Regions from separate parts of the Ureibacillus sp. FSL E2-3493 genome, predicted to be linked through region 3. Evidence: riboswitches for the same ligand, from Rfam matches in the RefSeq annotation. Region 3 holds a riboswitch; each other region holds the start of a gene.
What was found. A riboswitch is a leader RNA that binds a small molecule or an ion and turns the genes downstream of it on or off. The one in region 3 is predicted to bind S-adenosylmethionine.
Positions count from the first base shown of each region.

Region 1: another riboswitch for S-adenosylmethionine. It lies ahead of MHH69_RS16270 (bifunctional homocysteine S-methyltransferase/methylenetetrahydrofolate reductase); the one in region 3 lies ahead of MHH69_RS13525 (methionine ABC transporter ATP-binding protein).
Region 2: another riboswitch for S-adenosylmethionine. It lies ahead of MHH69_RS00985 (O-acetylhomoserine aminocarboxypropyltransferase/cysteine synthase family protein); the one in region 3 lies ahead of MHH69_RS13525 (methionine ABC transporter ATP-binding protein).
Region 4: another riboswitch for S-adenosylmethionine. It lies ahead of metA (homoserine O-acetyltransferase MetA); the one in region 3 lies ahead of MHH69_RS13525 (methionine ABC transporter ATP-binding protein).

Region 1 is NZ_JBBOPK010000001.1:3,166,940-3,173,021, reverse strand. It holds gene MHH69_RS16285 (LysR family transcriptional regulator) at 1-110, shown strand, start outside; gene MHH69_RS16280 (tetratricopeptide repeat protein) at 152-1,024, shown strand; gene hemG (protoporphyrinogen oxidase) at 1,241-2,623, shown strand; SAM riboswitch class I at 2,705-2,805, shown strand; gene MHH69_RS16270 (bifunctional homocysteine S-methyltransferase/methylenetetrahydrofolate reductase) at 2,905-4,749, shown strand; gene metH (methionine synthase) at 4,742-6,082, shown strand, end outside.
Region 2 is NZ_JBBOPK010000001.1:187,113-193,194, forward strand. It holds gene MHH69_RS19280 (IS3 family transposase) at 1-11, shown strand, start outside; gene nfsA (oxygen-insensitive NADPH nitroreductase) at 101-835, opposite strand; gene MHH69_RS00980 (glycerol-3-phosphate acyltransferase) at 973-1,602, opposite strand; SAM riboswitch class I at 1,745-1,853, shown strand; gene MHH69_RS00985 (O-acetylhomoserine aminocarboxypropyltransferase/cysteine synthase family protein) at 1,966-3,273, shown strand; gene MHH69_RS00990 (hypothetical protein) at 3,497-3,886, shown strand; gene MHH69_RS00995 (methyl-accepting chemotaxis protein) at 3,922-4,332, shown strand; gene MHH69_RS01000 (RNA polymerase sigma factor) at 4,493-5,044, shown strand; gene MHH69_RS01005 (hypothetical protein) at 5,037-5,816, shown strand.
Region 3 is NZ_JBBOPK010000001.1:2,616,835-2,622,916, forward strand. It holds gene MHH69_RS13510 (LysR family transcriptional regulator) at 1-407, shown strand, start outside; gene MHH69_RS13515 (MetQ/NlpA family ABC transporter substrate-binding protein) at 449-1,291, opposite strand; gene MHH69_RS13520 (methionine ABC transporter permease) at 1,360-2,028, opposite strand; gene MHH69_RS13525 (methionine ABC transporter ATP-binding protein) at 2,021-3,046, opposite strand; SAM riboswitch class I at 3,212-3,317, opposite strand; gene MHH69_RS13530 (thioredoxin family protein) at 3,379-3,678, opposite strand; gene MHH69_RS13535 (toprim domain-containing protein) at 3,752-4,108, opposite strand; gene gcvH (glycine cleavage system protein GcvH) at 4,255-4,638, opposite strand; gene MHH69_RS13545 (arsenate reductase family protein) at 4,718-5,074, opposite strand; gene MHH69_RS13550 (acyl-CoA dehydrogenase family protein) at 5,296-6,082, opposite strand, start outside.
Region 4 is NZ_JBBOPK010000001.1:1,674,792-1,680,873, reverse strand. It holds gene MHH69_RS08510 (DEAD/DEAH box helicase) at 1-2,007, shown strand, start outside; gene MHH69_RS08505 (hypothetical protein) at 2,020-2,796, shown strand; SAM riboswitch class I at 2,848-2,958, shown strand; gene metA (homoserine O-acetyltransferase MetA) at 3,068-4,006, shown strand; gene MHH69_RS08495 (sigma-70 family RNA polymerase sigma factor) at 4,158-4,667, shown strand; gene MHH69_RS08490 (DUF4179 domain-containing protein) at 4,664-5,965, shown strand; gene MHH69_RS08485 (MBL fold metallo-hydrolase) at 6,058-6,082, shown strand, end outside.

The DNA of each region.
Region 1 (6,082 bases), 550 kb from region 3:
AGCCGATATGTGAAAGGAAAATTGGTGTTTCATGGGCAGCTAATCGGTATTTGTCTCCTGCCGCAAATCAATTTAAAAATTACTTAGTCGAATATTTTAAAGAAAAGTAATGGGTATCCTATATTAAATCTATTTAAAGGTGTAGATCATAGTGGTTCATAATCGTGCAACGTTTGAGAAATTATTGAAAAATTATCCCGATTTATTTCACACAGATGAAATAGAAGATGCATTAAATTTATACGACCTTGCTTTAGGTGGGAATGTTCATGCAATGTTGGAGATTTCTAATATCTATCGTCATATAGAACAATTTAGTAGTTCAATCCATTGGTTAAATGAAGCAGCCAATTTAGGGGACTTACAAGCGATGTATGAGCTGGGAAATTGTTATTTTGAAGGATTAGGGGTGGAAGAAAATGTTCAGAAGGCATTCGAATATTATAAAAAAGCAGCTGAAGAAGGACACGCTCATGCTGCGAATAATTTGGCTGATATGTATTTAAACGGTGAAGGGGTTTCCGTGAACGAAAAAGAAGCTTTACACTGGTTTAAATTTGCAGCATCAAATCATGTAGTGGAAGCAATGTATACGCTTGGCATTATGTATGAGCAAGGGATTGGTGTAAAGATAGATGAGGAAAGTGCCTTTCAATTTTACTTAAAATCTGCTGATGGCGGTTATGAGGAAGCTCAATATCGCGTAGGGACAATATTTTTAGACGGATTACTTGGACAAGAAAAGGATGTGCTGCAAGCTTTACACTGGTTTGAACAAGCTGCCAAATCCCACCATATCGATTCGATTTATAATCTCGGCTTTTTATATGAAAATGGAATGGGAGTACCGAGGAATGGTAAAAAGGCACTTTATTATTATAAAAGAGCAGCGCTGCTTGGAGATTACCAAGCGAAATTAAATATCGCAAGTATTTATGAATTAGGTTTAGATGTTCCGAAGGATAAAAAAGAAGCGAGTAAATGGCGTAAAGCGGCAATGCATCAAATGGATATTTCGGAGTAAATAGAATAATGGAAAGAGATTTCTTTTTTGACCGGTCTTTATCAGCTAGCTATTCATCGAATGGGTTAAGGCAGTTCATATTGAAAGAAATCTCTTTTTTTATTGCAGACAATTTGTTCGTCTACCTTTGTTGTGCTAAATTTGTAGAGGAACTAAAACGTATGTAAAGATAAAGTTACTAATATAAATATTTTGAACGGTTAGGGAGTTGGCATGATGAAAACAGTTGTTGTAGTTGGAGGAGGAATAACAGGGTTATGTACGATGCACTATTTAATCCGCCAAGGGAAAGAAGAAGAGCGAGTACGTTACATTCTAGCTGAGAAAAACCCCTATTTAGGTGGCAAAATGCATAGTGTTGAGGAAAAAGGATTCATTATGGAAACAGGGGCAGATTCCATTGTTGCGCGGCATCCTAGTGTGCTTGAACTCATTTCCGATTTAGACTTTGAATCAGAGCTAGTATATAACGAAACGGGAATATCTTATATTCATACAAATAATGAATTACATGCTATACCGGCAGGATCTACCTTTGGAATTCCGATGAGTATCGAATCGTTACAGGCAAGTACGTTAATTTCTGAAGAAGGAAAAAAACGGGTTTTGGAAGATAGCGATATCCCAAATACAAGTTTCACGAAAGAAAGCTCCATTGGGGAGTTTTTAGAATACTTTTTAGGGAAAGAAATTGTCGAGAAGCAAATTGCTCCTGTACTTGCTGGAGTCTACTCGGGAGATTTATATCAATTATCCCTTGCTTCCACATTGCCCTACTTAGTGGATTATAAAAATGAGTACGGCAGTATTATGAAAGGGTTTGAAGCCCATAAAGAACAATTTGAAAAAGCGGCGAATAAAAAATTTATTTCCTTTAAAAATGGATTGTCCGCTCTCATCAATCGGTTAGAGGAAATGCTTCCACAAGTGGAATTTTATAAAAATACTGAAACGACAAGTGTATTGAAAAACGATAACGGATATGAAGTGGCATTTTCAAATGGTGAGATAATTCAAGCGGATGTCGTTGTATTAGCCGTACCGAATACAGTTGTAAAAAATGTGTTAAATGATCAAGAACTTGATGGACAACTAGAGAAGTTTACAAATGGTTCAGCTATTACAATGTATTTAGGATTTGATATTCCAGATTCAGTTCTCCCTGCAGATGGCACTGGATTTATCGTATCCCATAATAGTGATTTAGTTTGTAATGCTTCTACTTGGACGAGCCGTAAATGGAAGCATACATCGAAAAACGGTAATTTGCTTGTTCGACTTTTCTATAAAAATAATAATCCGAGATATGAAGAGTTAGCTTCTATGTCAGAAGAAGAGCTAACAAAAGTTGCATTAGAAGATGTCAGACTAAGCTTAAATATTGAAGAGCAACCAGTTGTGGTGAATATTAAAAAGTGGATTAATCAAATGCCGAAATATGATATTGCCCATAATGAAGCTTTGCAAGTTGTTGTAAATGAATTAAATCGAAAGTATCCAAATCTCTTTATTGCGGGATGCTCCTATTTTGGTGTAGGAATTGGTGCGTGTATTGAAAATGGTAAAAATACAGCACAAAAAGTGTTAGAAGTTTTATAATCATTGAATGGTTAAAAACGTATTGACGAAAACCTTTTTTCAAGATATTATACAATCTAATATTAAAAATTTTTAAATAATTTCTTATCAAGAGAAGCAGAGGGACTGGCCCAATGAAGCTTCAGCAACCAACTTTCAAGTAAGGTGCTAAATCCAGCAGGCGAAAAGCCGGAAGATAAGGAGGAAAATCATTGGATTATTAGCCTTCTTTTCATAAAGAAGGCTTTTTATTTTACGTAAATAAACTGAAATTTTAGAAAAATGAGAAGGGGATGGCGAAGATGAGGCTTCTTGATGCATTGAAGTCAAAGGTGTTAACAGCTGATGGAGCGATGGGGACACTTTTATATTCCTATGGTCTTGATAATTGTCATGAAGAAATGAATATTATTAGACCGGATGTGATTGAAAAAATTCATGGTGAATATATTGCAGCAGGTGCGGATGTTATTCAAACAAATACATATGGTGCCAATGCCATTAAACTAGCACGGTACGGACTAGAATCGAAAGTGGTAGAAATCAATGAGGCTGCCATTGCCCTAGCAAAAAAGGCAGCCAATGGCGGACAATTTGTCATCGGTTCAATCGGAGGGATTCGCGGTGTAAGAAAAAGCGATACAACCCTTGAAGAAATTTTAACGGCAATTCGTGAACAAGCGACTGTATTAATTGATGGTCAAATTGATGGTTTATTACTAGAGACATATTATGACTTCAAGGAACTTTCGGAAACAATCAAAATGCTTCGTTCCATTACCAATATGCCAATTATTGCGCAAGTTTCAATGCATGATCCTGGCGTTTTACAAAATGGTTTGAAATTAAATGTAGCCTTACAACAATTAGAAAAGATAGGAGCTGATATCGTCGGGGTGAATTGTCGATTAGGCCCTCATCACACGATTCAAGCCTTTGAAGGTGTAGAACTTCCAGAGAGGGCACTTTTATCCGCCTATCCCAATGCTTCATTGCTAGCTATCGAAGAAGGGAAAGTAATATACGAATCGGAAGCGGATTATTTTGCTCGAGCAGCAGTGCAACTACGCAACCAAGGTGTCCGTTTAATTGGCGGTTGTTGTGGTACGACACCAAAACATATTGAAGCGGCGAAAAAGTTGCTAGTAAACTTAAACCCGATCATTACAAAAGAAGCAAAGCCGATTCAAGAAATCGTCATTCAAGAGGCGGAACCAAGAAATGCAGAACCGTTACATGAAAAGGTAAAGCGTGAACGGTCGATCATTGTTGAACTTGATACACCGAGACATTTGGAAATCAATACTTTTGTGGAAGGGGCCAAGGCGCTCTATAACGAAGGGGCGGATATCATTATGATGGCCGATAATTCTTTAGCATCTCCTCGTGTTAGTAATATCGCAATGGGCTCTATATTAAAATTGCAACATAATATCCGAGTTATGCCACACATTACTTGTCGTGACCGTAACTTAATTGGATTACAATCCCACTTAATGGGACTAAATGCTGTTGGCCTACACGATGTTTTAGCGGTGACAGGGGATCCAACAAAGGTTGGGGATTTCCCTGGTGCTACTAGCGTCTATGATGTTTCATCCATGGAGTTAATCTCTCTAATAAAACAATTAAATGAAGGTATCTCCTTCTCTGGTAAAGTGTTGCGTAAAAAAGCGAATTTTTCCGTCGCAGCCGCCTTTAACCCAAATGTCCGGGTATTGGATAGAGCAGTTAGTAGGCTTGAGAAAAAAATTGAACACGGAGCAGATTATTTTATTTCTCAACCTGTCTATTCAAAGGAAAAAATTGAGGAAATTTACGAAGCAACGAAACATTTGGATACTCCTATTTATATTGGAATTATGCCATTAACAAGTTTTAGAAGCGCAGAATTTTTACACCATGAAGTGCCAGGAATTAAATTATCAGATGAAGTGTTAGAAAGAATGGAAGCTTGTGAAGGTGATAAAGTTCTAGAAGCTAAAGAAGGGGTAGCAATTGCTAGGGAATTACTTGATACAGCGGTTAGTCGTTTTAATGGAATTTATTTAATCACGCCATTTTTACGCTACGATTTAACAATTCAATTAATGCAATATATCAAACAACTTGATGAGCAAAACAAAGGAGTAAAAGTAAATGCTTAACCATCTGATTGAGGAACAATTGCAAAAACGAATATTAATTATCGATGGTGCAATGGGAACGATGTTACAACGAGAAAACTTATCAGCTGAAGACTTTGGTGGAGAAGTTTTAGAAGGTTGTAATGAAAATTTAGTTCTAACAAGGCCTGACGTCGTAAAAAATATTCACCTAGGTTATTTAAAAGCAGGTGCAGATATTATTTGTACAAATACATTTGGGGGAACGCCGCTTGTTTTAAACGAATACGGACTTGGTGAAAAGGCAGAAGAAATTAATAAACGAGCAGTTGAATTAGCGCTAGAAGCAGTTGAAGCATATTCTACTCCCGAATGGCCACGTTTTGTTGCGGGTGCGATTGGGCCGACTACGAAAACCCTTTCGGTAACAGGCGGCATTACTTTTGATGAGCTTTCGGAAAACTTTTATGTGCAAGCGAAAGCATTAATTGAAGCTGGGTGCCATTTACTTTTACTTGAAACAAGTCAAGATATGTTAAATGTAAAAGCTGCTTCTTTAGGAATCAATCAGGCATTTCGAGAAACGGAGAAAGAACTCCCGATTATGATATCAGCTACGATTGAGCCAATGGGTACAACATTAGCTGGTCAAACAATTGAAGCCTTTTATATTTCCATTGAACATATTAAACCTCTTTCAATCGGTTTAAACTGTGCGACAGGTCCGGAGTTTATGACAGATCATATTCGTTCATTAGCAGATTTATCAACAAGTTATATTAGTTGCTACCCTAATGCTGGGTTGCCTGATGAGGAAGGTCATTATCATGAGACACCTGAATCGTTATCGATAAAACTTCGAGGCTTTGCAGAAAAGGGATGGCTTAATTTAGTTGGTGGTTGTTGTGGTACTACTCCTGACCATATTCAAGCGATTCGCACAGCGGTTGAAGGATATGAGCCACGTCCATTACCTAAAAAAACGCATGGTCATGTTGTATCAGGTATTGAACCACTCCAATATGACGATTCTATGCGCCCGCTGTTTATCGGGGAGAGAACGAATGTCATCGGTTCTCGTAAATTTAAACGATTAATTATTGAAGGGAAATTTGAGGAAGCTGCTGAAATTGCCCGTGCACAGGTGAAAAATGGTGCTCATGTAATTGATGTTTGTTTAGCGAATCCAGACCGAGATGAATTAGAAGATATGCGTAATTTTATGGAAGAGGTTGTAAAAAAGGTAAAGGTCCCTTTAGTGATCGACTCCACAGATGAACACGTAATAGAAGAAGCTTTGAAATATTCCCAAGGGAAAGCCATTATTAACTCGATTAACTTGGAAGACGGGGAAGAACGTTTCGACGCCGTCATG
Region 2 (6,082 bases), 2.4 Mb from region 3:
TGGCTGCTTAGTCTTTTTAAAGTTGTCTACTTGACAGGGGTAAGTCCACAAATTTCTTTAGATCTGTCAGGTTTTTAATTTGGTTAATAAAAAGGTTTATTTATTTCCAATTGAAACCTTTTGAAGCTAAAAATTCTTTAATGAACGGTCTTCTTTGTTCAACTAAGAAATCAGCCATTTGTTTTGTCCAATTAGACATTTTTTGATTCGAACTACGGCTTGCATAATAGTTTTCCATCGTTGCATCGTATTCATCTAGTAACGTATCGTATTTTTCCGCGTTATAATCATTTTCATGTAAAATCGCTTCAACTGGAAGACGTGGTTTTGTTTCGTTACGTTTTGTCGGAGTTCCGATCGTCATAGCAAACAATGGGAAAACATAGTCCGGTAAATTTAATAGTTCACTAATTTCTTTTGGATTGTTTCGAGCGCCACCAATATAACAAATGCCATAACCAGCATCTTCAGCAGCAATAACGAAATTTTGGGCAAAAATGCCAACATCCGCCACACCGACTATTACATTTTCCGCACTATCTGCCACAATGTCGACTCCATGTTTTTGTCCAGCAACTTGTAGACGTTTAAAATCGACGCAGAATAAAAATGCAGCGCCTGCTGTTTTAAATTGGAACTCATTATTAGACAGCTCACCAAGCTTTTGTTTCTTTTCTTCATCTGTCACCCAAATGACGCTATATGCTTGTACAAAATGTGAGCTCGCAGCCATTTGTGCAGTTTGAATTAAGTCGATTACCGTTTCTTTCGGTATTTGTTCACCTGTATATTTTCGAACAGATGAATGACTACGTAATAAATCCTTTGCTGACATTTCCTTTTCCTCCCCTTTTAAATATGTATTTCCTCTTATAACATATAGCCCTAAAGAGAAAATACTCTTTAGGGCTATATTAGTATATTTTAACATGATTTACAAAAGGGGAACCTTCACTACTAATGGGAATCTGTTTAGTTTTTCTTAAAGGCGGATGTAATTTTTGGTTCCGACCCGATACGTAATCGCTTTACATTTTCCACATGGAGATACAGAGCAATTAAGAATAGAGTAAGGGCGATTAAAAATGGCCAAATCGTTGGCTCGATTAGTAGCGCAGTTACGCCAAAAAAGATATACAAAACAAATACGCCAATAATTAGGTAATTCGTTAGTAGGGAAGTAACAACAAGGGCAAGAACAGCCATTAAACCGAATTTCCAATCGAGTGCAATGAAAATGCCAATTAGAGATGCTGTTCCTTTTCCGCCTCGAAATTTCATATGAACCGGGAAGTTGTGCCCGAGTATAACGGCAGCTCCGATTAAATAAAGTAAAATTGAAATTTGGCCACTCGAAAAATTGGTAAAATTCGTTAAAATGACTCGAAGTAAAACAACTGCCAATACACCTTTTCCGATATCTATTAAAGCAACAAGAACCCCATACTTCCATCCAAGGGATAACGTTGCGTTTGATGCACCTGCATTACCATGGCCAACTTCTTTTAAGTTAACGCCCGATAAAAGTTTAGCCACATTGGATCCATGTAAACAACCAATGAAATAACCGAATATAAGGACGAGAATGATAGGATATAACAAAAACAAAAGGCTCCTTTCCATAAAGATGTATTTATAGTATACTCTATGATTCTATAAGAAGTTTCGAAAAATTAAAAAAGATTATTGACAAGTAAATCACTATGATTTATAGTGAATTCAACGATGGAACATGAATCAAATACCTTTATCCAGAGAGGCGGAGGGACTAGGCCCTATGATGCCCAGCAACCAGCGTGAATACGCAAAGGTGCTAATTCCTACAGATTTTGATTAGATCTGAAAGATAAGGGGAGGAAAAATTGCAGCTTGCAGCCCTCTTCTTTAGAAGAGGGCTTTTTGTTTTTCCAAAAGGTCCTCCTCATACTAAGATCGCCCATCGATACTATATTAGGAGGAAGAAACATGTCACAACAACGTCCGGAAACCCAATTGCTTCATGGCGGTCAAAAACCAGACCCTGTAACAGGAGCAATTGCAGTACCAATTTACCGAACAACGGCCTATGCTTTTGAAAATACGGAGCATGCACGCCAATTGTTCGCACTAGAACAACCAGGAAACATTTATTCTCGCATCATGAATCCAACTGTAGACGTTTTTGAGCAACGAGTTGCTTTACTAGAAGGGGGAACTGCAGCTGTTGCATTATCATCTGGTGCTGCTGCCATTGCCTTTTCTATTTTAAACATAGCTGGTGCAGGAGATGAAATCGTATCAGCTGGTTCATTATACGGCGGCACGTATAATTTATTCGCAAATACTTTACCGCGTTATGGAATTACAACAACCTTTGTAGATGAAAGGGACCCAGTAAACTTTGAGGCTGCTATTACAGATAAGACAAAGGCAATTTATGCAGAAACAGTTGGGAACCCTAGTTTAAACATTTTAGATATTGAGAGAATAGCGGAAATTGCTCATGCGCATGGTCTTCCGTTAATCATCGATAATACATTCCCATCCCCATACGGATGTAACCCGATTGAGTTTGGCGCGGATGTTGTTGTCCATTCAGCAACGAAATGGATTGGCGGTCATGGAACGACAATCGGAGGCGTTGTTGTTGATGCTGGTAAATTCGATTGGACACAAGGTCGATTCCCAGGATTCACAGAGCCAGATGAGTCTTACCATGGTTTACGTTATGGAATTGACACGGCTACGGCTGCATTTGCCACAAAGCTTCGTGTTCAATTATTACGTGACTTTGGTCCAACATTAAGTGCTGATAGTGCATTTAACTTCCTACAAGGGTTAGAAACGCTTCATTTGCGTTATACAAAGCATGGTGAAAATGCATTAAAAGTTGCGGAATATCTTGAAAGCCACCCATTCGTGGAATACGTAAACTATCCAAGGAAAGAAAATTTCCCATCGCATTCATTAGCGAAAAAATATTTGAAAAACGGCTACGGATCAATGCTTACATTTGGCATTAAAGGTGGACGAGAAGTGGGAAGTAAAGTAATCGATAACGTTCAATTATTTTCCCACGTGGCAAATGTAGGGGATGCAAAATCATTAATTATCCATCCAGCATCAACTACTCATCAACAATTATCACCTGAAGAGTTAAAGGTTGCCGGCGTTTCAGAAGAGCTCATTCGCCTATCAGTCGGCCTAGAAGCTGTTGAAGATATTATTGCAGATTTGGATCAAGCATTATCAAAAGCGGTTGAAGGGGTAACGGAAACAAACGCTGCATTATAAAAGTTGATGATGAAAACGACAATTAGCATTCATTGGTGAAAGTCGTTTTCGCTATTTATGCCATTCATGGGGCTGTTGATTTTTTAAAACCTAGTAATTTTATTTGTTTTATTGACATTATAAAGATTGCTTATTATACTTGGTTTAATAAGAACCGATACACGTTGCCACTTTAGTTTTCTTATACGAGGTTAGTAAATTTTCATTCAAGGAGTGTTGTTAAATGGGAAATATTTATAGTGCTCAAAATGTTGCAGCTTTTTTTATATACGAATTAAATGAAAGAAAACAGTTTGTTAATGCCGATGCATTGCAATATTTATTAGCTGAAGTAGAGTCATTGTGGAATGAGCATTATGGGCATAGTGCATTTTCGGAGGAAAAGGCGAATTTCATTGAAAATCCATATATAATAAAAGAGGTTTATGAGACGTATAAAGAATACGGTCAGCAACATATAGAGTTGCCGGCAAAAGAGTGGTATTTAGAATATGGTCAATTTCAACTTGTATACCGTACAATCGGTTTACCAGCCTTTACAGCTGAAGAAAAGTTGCTTATGAATATCATTATGAATAAGTTTCCTAAAAGCATTTTGAAAAAAGTATCTTAATCTTCCCATTTAACAATAAAGAAGTCAGCACATTTGTGCTGGCTTTTTTATTTAAGGCTGCCAGAGCAGGCGAAGCAGGAAAAGGATTTGCAGTTGTAGCGGATGAAGTAAGGAAATTAGCCGAACAATCAGCAAATGCAACGAATCAAATCGCGGATATTATTAGCCATATTCAAAAGGAAATAAACGAAGCGATAAAAACAATGGCAACGGGTACGGAAGAAGTTACGACAGCTACACACCATATGTCAAATCAATCAAAACTTGTAGCAGCTTCTACAACAATTGTTCAAAACTTAACGAATGAAAATTTAGCCGGTGTCCAAAATATCTCTGCATCAACAGAAGAACAATTGGCGTCCATGCAAGAAATTTCTGCATCTGCAGATGAATTGTCCGTCATGGAGGAAGACTTACAAAAAGTTATACAACAATTTAAATATTAATAAATGGAAAGCCTGTAACGATAAGTTGCAGGTTTTTTTCATGGGGAAACAAATCTTTTATTAATAAAAGAGAAATCCTTTTCATAATCGAAAACTATTCGAAGGTTTCAAGGGTATATATAGTGAATGCATTCAGTAATGAAGAGAAAGGGTGTGAATAATGAAGGAAGCGGAAATTGTTCACCAATTTCAAAATGGTGACGCCAGTGCCTTTCGGAATTTATATGATCTTTATTTTGATTATGCAATCCGGGCGGCCACAATTGTAATGAATAACAATCATTTCTATGCGAAAGATGCTGTACAAGAAACGTTCATACGTGTCTATCAAAATATTCATTTATATGACCCATCTAAACCTTTTAAACCATGGTTTTATAAAATTCTTTTGAATGAGTGCAATCGAATTTTAAAACGAAATTCTAATGTCATTAGCATTGGTGATCGCATCGGCATGTTAGAGCAAGAGGGTCATCTAAAGGAAGAAATGAGTCGTTATGTTGAATATGAAAACTTATATGATGCTATTCAGAAGTTGGATTACCATAACCGGATACCGATCATATTGAAATATTTAAATGGATTTAAAGAACAAGAAATTGCTGAAATTATGGACGAAAATATAAACACGATTAAATCTCGATTATTAAAAGGAAAACAAAAACTTAAACGCTTCCTAAGCTCGGATAAGGAGGGGGATAAAAATGGATGATAAAAAAATGGAACGGGATATATATAAAACATTAAAAGGCCATACAGATGACGTAGTTAATGAAAGGGAAGAGATATGGAACTATATCGAGTCCCAAATAAATTTACAAGAAAACAAATTGATACCTACAACAAAGAAGAAAGAGGAGAAAAAAGTGAAACAGCGAAAAAAATCAACACGACGCTTGTTTGGTTTAGTTGTTGCGGCAGCGATAGTTGTCCTCGTCTTTGGTATGTTCACAACGAATACGGGTCAGGCATTTGTTGAACAAATAAAACAATATTTTGTGCCTGAAAAAGAAGTAATAACGGAAATCGAAGGGGATCAAGAACAAAGTGAAGTCATTCTTCAAGAACGGGTAGATTATATTATTTATATAGATGAAGAAAGGTATCAACTTGTTCAAGAGGGGGGGGTGGATAAAATTGTTCCGAAAGTACCTTTAGAAGATAAATATCCAGAAGTATCTATGACGATTTCTCAAATTGTAGACAAAACGCCTGAGCAACTGGCAAATGAATATGCAGATCAACTTAAAAGCTCCTTTGAAACCGTTAAAGAAATTGAATCAGTCACAGAGCCGGTCAATGGACTTTTAGTTTCTGCTATCGATGGTAATGAATGGGATAGTAAAGTGAATAAACTATATATTATATCAAACGGACGGGAAGGCAGTTTTGTATTTGATTTAAAATACTTTCTTGAAGCTTCTGAAGGACACGGGGCAAGATTTTATCATATGTTGAAAGAGTTCCAAATTGTCGAAGAATAAAATTATGTTATAATAATAAATAGGTATCTCTAATGAAAGAGATACCTATTTATTTATCCTTAGAAATTCCCTATAATTGGAATAATACTTATGAAAAAATTCCGTTTGCATAATGGGGATTTTTTATTGTTTGACCTTCTTAAAAAAACAAATGTCCATCTTGGGGAGAATTTTCTTGAGTTCCTTTTCAATATACGATAAAATTTTCTTATGTTAAATTTTTCGAATTGTTTGTTTTTAACAATTAAAGAAACATTCGTGTGAAG
Region 3 (6,082 bases):
TCCATGCTTTACTTCCTGCTAGCCACCCGTTAGCTAAACGAAACAAAATTCATTTATCCGACCTACGCCATGATAATTTTGTATTATTTCCGGAAGGGTATATTTTACACAAAGTCGCCATTGATGCTTGTAAATCGGCAGGCTTTATCCCAAACGTTACTTCTAAAGGGGAAGATATGGATGCATTAAAAGGATTAGTTGCTGCCGATATCGGTGTATCACTCCTACCCGAAAGCTCTTTGTACGACTCGACACCACGTTTAACCGTTAAGATGGAAGTGGAAAGCCCTATTTTAACAAGAACTGTCGGTGTCATCTATCCGACTAATCGAGAACTCGGACCGTCGGAACAAGTATTTTTAAAATTTATTAACACATTTTTCTCAAGATTAAATCGTTTTATATAATGTAAAAAAACCTTCGGATCAATCCGAAGGTTTTGTAATAATTATTCATTTACAGGTACGACTGCGCCGCCCCACTCATCAAGAATGAATTGTTGGATTTCGTCAGAATGAAGTACTTCAACTAAACGTTTAATCGCTTCATTATCTTTGTCTTCAGAACGTACAGCAATCACATTTACATATGGAGATTCAGAATCTTCAATTGCGATAGAATCTTTAATTGGGTTAATACCCGCATCGATTGCGAAGTTCGAGTTAATTACAACCGCATCGCCTTCGCCTTCTTCATAATACGTAACTAACATTTCTGGAGCAGAGCTATTATCAATCTTAAAATTTTTAGGATTTTCAACGATATCATCAACAGTTGCTACTGCTTTGTCGACATTTTCATCTAGTTTAATTAAACCTTTTGCTTCTAAAAGAGTTAAAATACGACCTTGGTCACCAACAGAATTAGAAATAATAATCGTTGCACCTTCCGGTAGCTCATCTAATGATTTATATTTTTGAGAATAAATACCGATTGGTTCGATATGAATGCCACCAGCGTTTACAAAATCATAACCTTTATCTTTAATTTCAGTTTCTAAATAAGGAATGTGTTGGAAGTAATTTGCATCAAGATCACCAGACTCTAAATCTTGGTTCGGCATTACATAATCTTGGTAAGGTTTAATATCTAATTCAATACCTTCTTCAGCTAGAATTGGTTTTGCTTGTTCTAAAATGATGTCATGTAAACCGTTTGAAGCACCGATTGTAATTGTTTTTGATTCTTCTTTTCCACCTTCACCAGTTGTCTTTTCATCTTCAGCGCTACCACAAGCTGCTAAAGCAAGTACGACTACTGATATCAATAAAAATGATAAAAATTTCTTCATTTTCTTGTTCCCCTTTTCTTAATATCTTATATATGTGAACGGTCTTACCGTAAGCACTGGAGTGATCTTTATCGTTTATCGGTCTTTGTTGTTATAAAGTCCCCAATAAATTGAATAATAAACACAATAATTAAAATAATAATGGTTGCCATTAGTGTTACATCATCACGACTACGTTGGAAACCATCGATGAAGGCTAAGTTTCCTAACCCTCCAGCACCGATAATTCCTGCCATCGCAGTGTATCCTACTAGCGTTACTGCCGTTACTGTAATACCTGAAAGTAAAGCTGGCATCGATTCTGGAATTAATACTTTCCAAATAATTGTAGAAGTTTTCGCTCCCATTGAACGGGCTGCTTCTATAACTCCTTTATCAATCTCACGTAATGCGATTAATACCATCCGCGCATAGAAAGGTGCTGCCCCAATGATCAATGCCGGCAAAGCTGCTTCTACCCCGCGAATTGTTCCTAGTAAAAACTTCGTAAATGGAATTAATAAAATAATCAATACGATAAATGGAATCGAACGGAAAATATTTACTAATGATCCGGTAATAAAGTTTGCAATTTTATTTGCCCAAATTTGATGTGGACTCGTTAAAAACAATACAATACCAACTATTAAACCAATAACAAAGGTTGCTGCCGTTGAGATGATTGTCATATAAAGGGTGTCATATGTAGCTTGCCACATATCTTCCCATCGAACATTCGGAAATAATTCACTAAGCATGTTCAATCACCTCCGTTTGAATTTCTATTGAATTGAGTAAATCTAATGCTTTTTGAACGTTGCTATCTTCACCAACAATTTGAACAATTAATGTTCCATATGGTCCACTTGCCGTTTGTGAAATGTTACCGTGAACAATATTCACTTCTACATCGAACTGTTTAATTAATTGGGAAATGATTGGCTGTTCCGTCTTATTTCCTATAAACGTTAGTTTCACAATTTTACCCGTTGGATAATTAGCTAAAATTTGTTCAATGGAATTTTTTGAATCCTTTGTCCCAGACACTTGCATAACAAAGTTTTTCGTAATATCTGCTTGAGGTTGTTGGAACACTTGAAGAACATCGCCTTGTTCCACAACTTGTCCCGCTTCCATCACGGCCACACGGTGACAAATTTTACGAATGACGTGCATTTCATGGGTAATCAAAACAATTGTAAGACCTAGACGCTTATTAATATCTAATAACAATTCTAAAATGGAATCTGTCGTCTCTGGATCCAACGCGCTCGTTGCTTCATCGCAAAGTAACACTTCTGGATTATTAGCTAACGCCCTTGCAATTCCTACCCGCTGCTTTTGCCCCCCTGATAATTGGGAAGGATATGCTTTGTCTCGACCAGATAATCCTACTAAATCGATCAACTCTTTAACCCGTTTTGTACGTTCCGCCGCTGGAACACCGGCAATTTCCAATGGGAAAGCGATATTTTCCGCAACTGTGCGGGACCATAGTAAATTAAAATGTTGGAAAATCATACTAATTTTTTGTCTTGCTTGACGAAGTTTACTACCTGAAATAGAAGAAATCGGCTGACCGTTTACAACAACCGATCCAGCAGTTGGTTTTTCTAATCCATTTAACAAACGAATCATTGTACTTTTTCCTGCGCCGCTGTATCCAATGATGCCGAATATTTCACCTTTTTGAATGGTTAAATTAACATTTTTTACAGCTGCTATTTCACCATTTTTTGTTTTATATATTTTCGATATATCCTTTAGCTCAATCATATATGTACTCCTTTATATTACGCCTCAATAATTTATGTTGAGGAAGAAATGTATGTAAAATACACAACTTTTTTATCCTTTTCTTTTTAATCCCAAAATAAAAACCCTTTCTACAAAGACAAGTAGAAAGGGCACGCAATAAAACTTCTATTTACGATAACCGTTCTCTTATCTTTCAAAGTATCCACTTCGCGTGACTTGGCACCTTTTCACATAATGTGATGGTTGCCGGGTTTCATAGGGCACTTCCCTCCACCGCTCTTTATAAGAGTTACGATATTTAATTTTAAGATTATGGATGTAACTTTATCACGTTCATTTTAAGTAGTCAACTACTTTTTTAACTTTTCGTATAAATAGGGTACAGATTGAAAGGCATACACTTTTTCAACCTGATTATCCCTACTAATCAACAAACAAGGAACACTTTCTATTTGATAATCAAATGCTAGTTGTTCTAGAAAATTAATGTTAGCTTTACCTAAAGGTAGTTCAGGCAATAGTGTTTCTATTACGTCCAACATTTTGGAGGCGACTGCACACGTTCCGCACATAGGGGTATACAAATAAAAAGCCGTTAACGAATTTTGCTCCTTTTGCTGCTCCCAAGTTTCAATCGTCCATTCTTCCATCTTTCATCATCCTACTCAATTTTATATCAATAAGCTGCATTTTTTCTAAAAGAACCGGTTATCCCATAAGTAATTATACTTCTGTGGATGAAGATAAATATTGTTTATGCACTGAAAACTTTGCCTCATTTAATAAATGGGCCAACACTTTTTTAGGAGCATTGGCAACTTCTATATACGTTCTAGGAATGAAAAGGTGGATTGCTTCCGAATAAATTCTTTTCGTCAACTTTCTCAACTTTTCTCCCGAATTATCCGCATCAAATAAAGTGTAGAGCTTACATTCTTCAAAGGGCTCTAAAAGATCCAGTAAAGCATCTTCACTAATCGTCCCATTTGTACAAATAATTTTAACATCCTCAGCAAAAATTGGTGCAATGTTCAACTTATCCGATCGGCCTTCAACAATTATACACTTTTCAACAGTCATTTGCTTCACCCCACGCTTTGTAGTTATACAGCTAAAAAATGTCTGCAAATATGCATAAAAAATTAGAAAAAGAAGATGGTTACTTATTATATTTTATTGTAAAAAAAACGCCAGTGGTTTTCTGGCGTTTTTACTATATCATATTCTTATTCTGCATCAATTAATTCATTATATTGCTCAGGAGTTAATAAAGCATCAACTTGCGAAAGATCTGTTGGTTCAACAACAATCATCCACGCTTTTTCGTATGGTGATTCATTAACATATTCTGGACTATCTTCAAGCTCAGAGTTAATTTCAACAACTTTCCCTGAAATAGGTGCATATAGTTCTGAAACAGTTTTAACAGATTCTACACTACCAAATGGCTCGTTTAATTGAATTTCGTCGCCTACTTGTGGAAGTTCTACGAAAACAATATCGCCTAGTTCCGATTGGGCAAAGTGGGTAATTCCTACACGTACTTTTCCATCTTCTACTTTAATCCATTCGTGTTCTTTTGAATAACGTAAATCTTTCGGTGTGCTCACTAAAAACCCCTCCAAATATGTAATTCATTCAAGTTTAGTTTGACATATTTCTATAGCAAATACAAGCTAGTTCAGATGATTATTTCCAAGATTCTGCAAACTCAGCTTCTTTAAAACCTAACGTTACTTTTTCACCGTCAGTTACGATTGGGCGTTTAATTAACATCCCGTCAGAAGCAAGTAATTCTAGTTGTTCATCTTCAGACATTGAACTTAATTTGTCCTTTAACCCTAACTCTTTATACTTCATGCCAGATGTATTAAAAAATTTCTTTAACGGAAGGTTACTTGCTTTCCAATACGACTTTAACTCTTCTTTTGTAGGGGTTTGTTCTACAATATGAATTAGCTCGTAGGAAATACCGTTTTCATCTAGCCATTTTTGAGCTTTTTTGCAAGTTGTGCAGCGTGGATATTGAATCAATTTTAGTGTCATTTCACTACTCCTTCATAAGTTATAAAATTTAAATAAAGTATACCAGAGATTGATTGTACTGAAAAAGATAAAGTGAAACTTCAATCAGTAGATTATTATTTTGGATCTCGCTAGGAGACTTCGCTGTCTTTCATTTAATAAAAACAGCCTAAATGCAAAATACCATTCCTAACAAATAAATAGAAAAAGGTATCCAAAGAGGATACCTTGTTTATTTCGTCTTATACAATATATTTTTCAGCTTCGATTAGTTTTTTAGATGCTTCACGCTTTTTCAAAATTAAATTGTAAGGGTTGCTACGAGTTAATTTACGTAGAGCGGAAAGCATCATTTTACCGTTATCTCCTTCGGCAGAAGCAAGGATTGTTTCTTTTGCCTCTTTTTCAATTTCTGCAAAGGCTTCTTGGCAGAAAATTTCAGTATAAAGAAGTTTTTGTTTCGATTTTTCAACACCATCACGTTCAATTGCTTTTGCTGTACGAATCACTGCAGATTCCATTGCATACAGTTGATTAGCAATGTTCGCAATGTTTACTAAAACTTCTTGTTCATTTTCTAATTTTGCACCGAAGGCTTGTGCCGCTACGCCCGCTGTTAAAATACCGATTTTCTTCGCATTTTTTACAAGATATTTTTCTTGTGCTAATGGCTCATCTCCGATTTCTTCAGGCATTAACATTAACAACTCTTCTTGTAGCTTTTGAGCCGCTTGAAGTAAAGGTAATTCTCCTTTTAATGCCTTCTTCATAAATGTTCCCGGTACAAGTAAACGGTTAATTTCGTTTGTTCCTTCAAAAATACGGTTAATTCGTGAGTCACGATAAATACGTTCTACTTCATATTCTGCCATGAAACCATAGCCACCGTGTAATTGTACAGCCTCATCTGCAATATAATCTAATGTTTCAGAACCAAATACTTTGGCAATTGAACATTCAATCGCATATTCCGCAATCGCTGCAGCAATAACTTTACCATCCTTTTGTTCCTCTTCTGATAATTGGCTT
Region 4 (6,082 bases), 940 kb from region 3:
CAAAACATTCACCGTGGATATGTATTAAATCAACTGTTTCATGACCTGGATAAAATTCATGAACAACTTTTACCTTTTAAATCTTTAAAGGAAATTACAATCCGTTTAGATAAGGCAATTGAATATAGTAAAACATCCCTCGGTATTGAAGGACAGATGAATCCTTTACCAAATAATCATCATTACTCCTTACAAGAAATCGAGGAGTTTTTAACGAAATTGAGCTATGCTTTTGCCCAAAAGAAAATAACGAGAGAAAATGGAGCCCGATCAATCCAAGGCCTCTATTTAAGAAAGCAATATTTAAATCAGTTAGTTCTTCGTTATAGAGCACTTGTAGATGAGTCCCTTCTAGTTTTTAGTAAAATAAAAGAAGAAGTATGTGATCAGCTTAAGCAAAGGGAAGGAGCAGATCAATCTTCTTTAAACCTTTTAAAAGCAAAAGAACAAAACTTATTACAATCTCAAGAGAAGTATAAAGAACAACTAAACACTTTCGAGTCTATCATTCAAGAGGATGACATTATCCCTTCTATCGAGGAAATTCATACGATTTGTGAAGCATTGGAAAATGAAATGCAAATATTATTGGAAAACAAAGAAAAAACATCCATTCTTGAAGAACAGTTATCAAAAAAACAACAGGAATTAGAAAGTGTTCAAAAGGAAATGACAAGTGGCCAAACATTATTAAAACAATTTATTTCCCAGTTAAAAGAACTAAACTCGAAGGGATTACAGCTTGAAAAGAAATATGAACAACTTGAACAATTGACAAAACAACATCCGGAACTTGAACTGGAAAAAACAAAATCCAAAATGGAGTCAATTACGGTAGAAATTGATAAAGTCCATAAGAAAATTGAGATGCTTCCGATTGCTCAAAAAATGCAGCTTCAATGGAAAACATTATTAGAGCAAGCTACGGAACATGACTTAGATGAAATACGAAAACTTTATGTTAAACATGCAAATGTCATTGGTACAACATGTGTTGCTTCTGCCAACAAAGAGTTTATGGACAATTATCCGATTTTCGATGTTGTGATTATCGATGAAGTATCAAAAGCAACTCCGCCAGAATTATTGTTACCGATGTTAAAAGGGAAAAAGGTGATTCTAGTAGGCGATCATCACCAGTTACCACCACTAATTGGGGATGATACATTTGAAGAGACATTAGAAACGGTTTTAAAAGAAAGCGACACCTTTGAGGAAAAACGAGAATTAGAAAAATTACTAGAGGAGTCTTTATTCGAACGTCTATATAAAAACTTGCCTGCAACGAATAAAAAAATGTTAGCCATTCAATACCGGATGCATGAAAATATTATGCAAACAATCGCTCCATTTTATAAAAATGGCAATGATTCATTGAAATGCGGGCTATCTGATTCAGATGTATTACGGGATCATAAATTGGAAGGTCCATCTATAAAACGAACGGATCATTTACTATGGATTGATATTCCGAATAGACATCCGTATTTTGAAGAACGGATGAAGGAAGGTTCAAGTCTATATAATGAAGCTGAATTAGAAGTTGTTCGTACTATGTTGCTTGAACTAAATGAAGCGACTGCAAAAGCTAAATCGGAAGAATTAATAGCCCAAGATGAATTAAAATCTGTAGGGGTAATTAGTTTTTATGCTGAACAAGTAAAGCGGATTAACCGACTCATTGAACATGAGTTGAACATTCCTCATTTACATATTCGTACAGGTTCAGTCGATAAATTCCAAGGTATGGAAATGGACGTCATTTTAGTAAGCATGGTTCGTAACAACGATCATAAACACGGCGATATTGGATTTGCGAAGGACTACCGGCGACTGAACGTAGCCCTTTCCCGAGCTCGTGAGTTACTCGTATTAATCGGTAGTATAGAGATGTTTACGAATCGTCCTAAAAAGGAAGAAACGAGAAGCATGTACCGAAACTTGCATCAAATTGTCCAATCACAAAATGGTTACCGAAATCATAACGAATTACTAATTACAACGTAGTAAGGTGGATTTATGGAATTACTTTCATTACAACAATCATTATCTACTCAACTTTTAAAGAAATCGAATATCTCCATTTTGAAGACGGATACTTGGAGTGTACCTGTTCACAGTGTAAATATTACATATAAACCGATATCCCGTACAAAAATGGATATTTTAATGAAAATGATTCTTCAATCCGTTGCGAACAACGCCTTTGAAAATGCAGAACAGCTAAGTGAAATTCTTCTTGTAGAACAACTCTTCATACAAGATTTGTTATCTAAAATGCAAAAAACTGGATTAATTACGAAGGTGGATTCCCATTATCAACAAACGGAAAAGGGACAAAAACAATTACAAAGCGGTGTTTTTGAAGAAGAACAGGATATAAAAACGATAGAATTGCTTTATAGCCCATCCCACCATTTATTTTTAAATGGAGATATTGAAGAAGTACTAGAATATGAAGATTTTCCAGAGCAACTGTATCGATATCATAAACAAGAAGAGGAATTATCGATACAAAACGAACAGGTGATAAAGGAAATTCAAGCATTTGAACAACCCGATTTAGACGATAATGGGGAAAATTTGTCCGTAACCCCATCGATTGATTCTATCGAAGATATCCAAATTAATGATATTCCCTGTATTGAGTTTATTTTATACGACGAAGAACAGGATCATTTCACCGTACGCGTTTGGAATACATTAATTGATAATTGGGATGAAAAGCTCGAACAGGTAATATTCCAAAAAGAACAATCAACTTGGCGGGAAAATTATTTACAGAAAAATAATTAATGAATATTGCAAATATTAGCTTTACGTGATAGTATTATTTTAATTTCATCAATCTTATCAAGAGAAGCAGAGGGACATGGCCCAATGAAGCTTCAGCAACCTCTAACAACGGGTTAGAAAGGTGCTAATTCCAGCAAGACAATTTGTCTTGGGAGATAAGAGTGCGCGTATATAAAATTGTACCCTCTCATTCTCACGCTGGAATGAGGGGGTTTTTATTTATCTTCTCTTTTTAAGATGAAATGAAAGTTAAGAAATGGGGGAACAAAAAATGCCTATTAATATACCAAAGAGTTTGCCTGCTGGAGAAATATTGCGCAAAGAGAAAATTTTCGTTATGGAAGAAGACCGCGCACAAACACAACAAATTCGACCTTTGAACATTTTAGTTTGTAACTTGATGCCAGAAAAAGAGAAAACGGAGTTACAACTATTACGTTTACTCGGAAATACACCTTTACAAACAAATGTTACTTTTCTCAATACCGCTACATACTTATCTAAAAATGTTTCAAAATCTCATTTAGATACTTTCTACAAAACATTCAACGAGATTAAACATCGTCGTTTTGACGGGATGATTATTACGGGAGCACCCGTCGAACGAATGGAATTTGAAGATGTACACTATTGGAATGAAATAACAGAAATAATGGATTGGGCAAAAATCAATGTAACGTCTTGTATGTATATTTGTTGGGGAGCCCAAGCAGCACTTTATCACCATTTTGGTATCGGAAAATTCGAACTTCCTAAAAAATGTTCAGGAATTTATTCCCATGTCATTACCGATTTAACAGTAGATTTAGTGCGAGGGTTTAGTGACGAATATGTAGCGCCCCATTCCCGACACACTTCCGTATCCATCGAGGATGTACGCAACTGTCCTGAACTTCGGTTATTAAGCTTTTCGGAGGAAGCAGGTCCATTTATTATCCAATCTAAGGATACAAAACACATCATGATTACTGGCCACTTAGAATATGATGCTACTACTTTAGCAGATGAATATAAGCGAGATGTGGAGAAAGGTGAACCGGTAGAATTACCGGTCAATTACTTCCCAAATAACGATCCAAATAAAACACCAAAAAATACTTGGCGTGCCCATTCCCATTTACTTTTCTATAACTGGTTAAACTATTACGTTTACCAAGAAACTCCATATGATTGGCATTTTGTTGATGATATGATTGAATTTCACATTTAATAAGATAATGAAAACGGATGTTATGAAACCGATAAAAGGTTTACATCCGTTTTTTTATTTTGACTTAAAATTCAACAATTGAAAAATTTTCAATCATTTTAGTGAACGATTTCTCGTTTCAAAATGTCTAATAAGTATAGGGGGGAAATGAATGGAACAAATCGAATTGGCGAAAAAAGCAATCGCTGGAGATGAAACGGCCTTACTTCAAATTTTAAAACAAGAAGAAAGCACCCATTACCGAATCGCTTTTAGTTATTTAAAAAATGAACATGACTCCCTTGAAGCCATCCAAGAATTTACATTTTGCTGTTTTCGTAAAATACATACAGTAAAGCAAGCAGAATTTCTAAACACATGGCTCATTCGAGTGTTATTAAATGTATGTTCAGATATTCAAAAGAAAAAAAGGCGCTATGAATTAAGAAACGATGTAGCGGAAGGGACTTTCCAAAATGATGATAATCATCTTGAACTTTCTGAAGCTATTTCAAAACTAACTCCAAAACAGCAACAACTCATTTATTTAAAATATTATTGTGATTTAAAAAATAAAGAGATTGCAAAGGAAATGCACATTTCTGAAGGAACTGTAAAATCGAGGCTACATACTGCATTAAAAAAACTACGATTTTTATTTAGTGAGGGGGGACAGTCATGAACGAAAAGGATTTCGACAAGTTAAAGGAAGAGTTAACGAATATTGTAGTACCTACAGAAAAATTAGCTTCTATGCGACATAACGGATATGCAAAATATAAAAAAAGACAAAAACGAAATCGTCTCTTCTTCAAACAAGTTGCTTTAATAGCCGTTGTAGTCATTATATTTGTTAGTTCCATACGTGTCTCACCAGCTTTTGCAAATGCTGTTGCTAAAATTCCTGGCTTTGCACCCCTTGTTGAAATGCTAACAAAAGATAAAGGTTTAAAAGATATTGTGGATAACGAATACTTTGAAGAACTAAATATTGTACAAACGAAAAACAACATTACACTCACGATTCTCGGTACAATTGCTGATGAAACAGGTATTGTTATTTTTTACGAATTGGAAGCACCTTTTAATATTTCAAATTTAGAGACAAAAGAATTTCAATTAAGTCAAAATGGGGAAGTAATCAATAGTTCCTCGACTTCTGGCTGGCCTTATACAGAACCTACTAAAACCATTCAAGGAAAACTTGAAGTTATTGCAACATCGAAAATCGATTATTCCAAGCCGGATTTTGAAATTTATTTGAAATTTGATGATACAAAGGAAACTTCTTTCACGATCCCATTCACGTTAACAAAACCAATTCAACCGTCTAAAGTTTACGATGTGAACAAACCGTTAAAGATCGACGGTCAAACCATCTATGTACAATCATTAACGATTTCCCCATTAAGAGCAGAATTGAAATTAAAGGTGAACAGCCAAAATACAATGCAAATTTTACAAATCGATCATTTGAAAGTATTAGATGAAAAGGGCGAAGAGTGGGGTAAAGTTCAAGATGGACTTGTCGGACTTGGAAGTTTTCGAGAAGAAACCAATAGTATCTTTATTCAAAGTAACTACTTTAGAAAACCAAACAAAATAACCCTAGTATTAGATCAAATTGAAGCTTTACCAAAGGGAGAAGACTATGTTGAAATTGATTTCCTTCGTCAAAAAATAGTAAAAGTCCCGCCAATTGATGATTTCGATTTAAAGATTCTTGATTCAAACTCCATTGAAGTCACTTATAAATCAAAAGAAGACCATCATGTTCAACTGTTTAGTGACGTGATAGATGCTGAAGGTAATCAATTTTATCATAACAGTTTTAGCGTTTATGAAAATCATAATCGTTTTACAGAAAGTTCCTATCATTTCGATTTAAAAGGTGCTGTTAATCCTGTACAAATTTATTTCTTTAGTTATCCTCACTATTTGGAAGGTTCAACCAAAGTAGAAATTCCATTAACAGAATAATTTTAAAACCCACCGAGCAGTGGGTTTTTCTTTTACATAAATGAATAGGTTAGAATTTTTAAGAAAAAATAGTAGAGAAGGAAGGTGGAACTTTGAGTGAACAAATGAATTATGGAG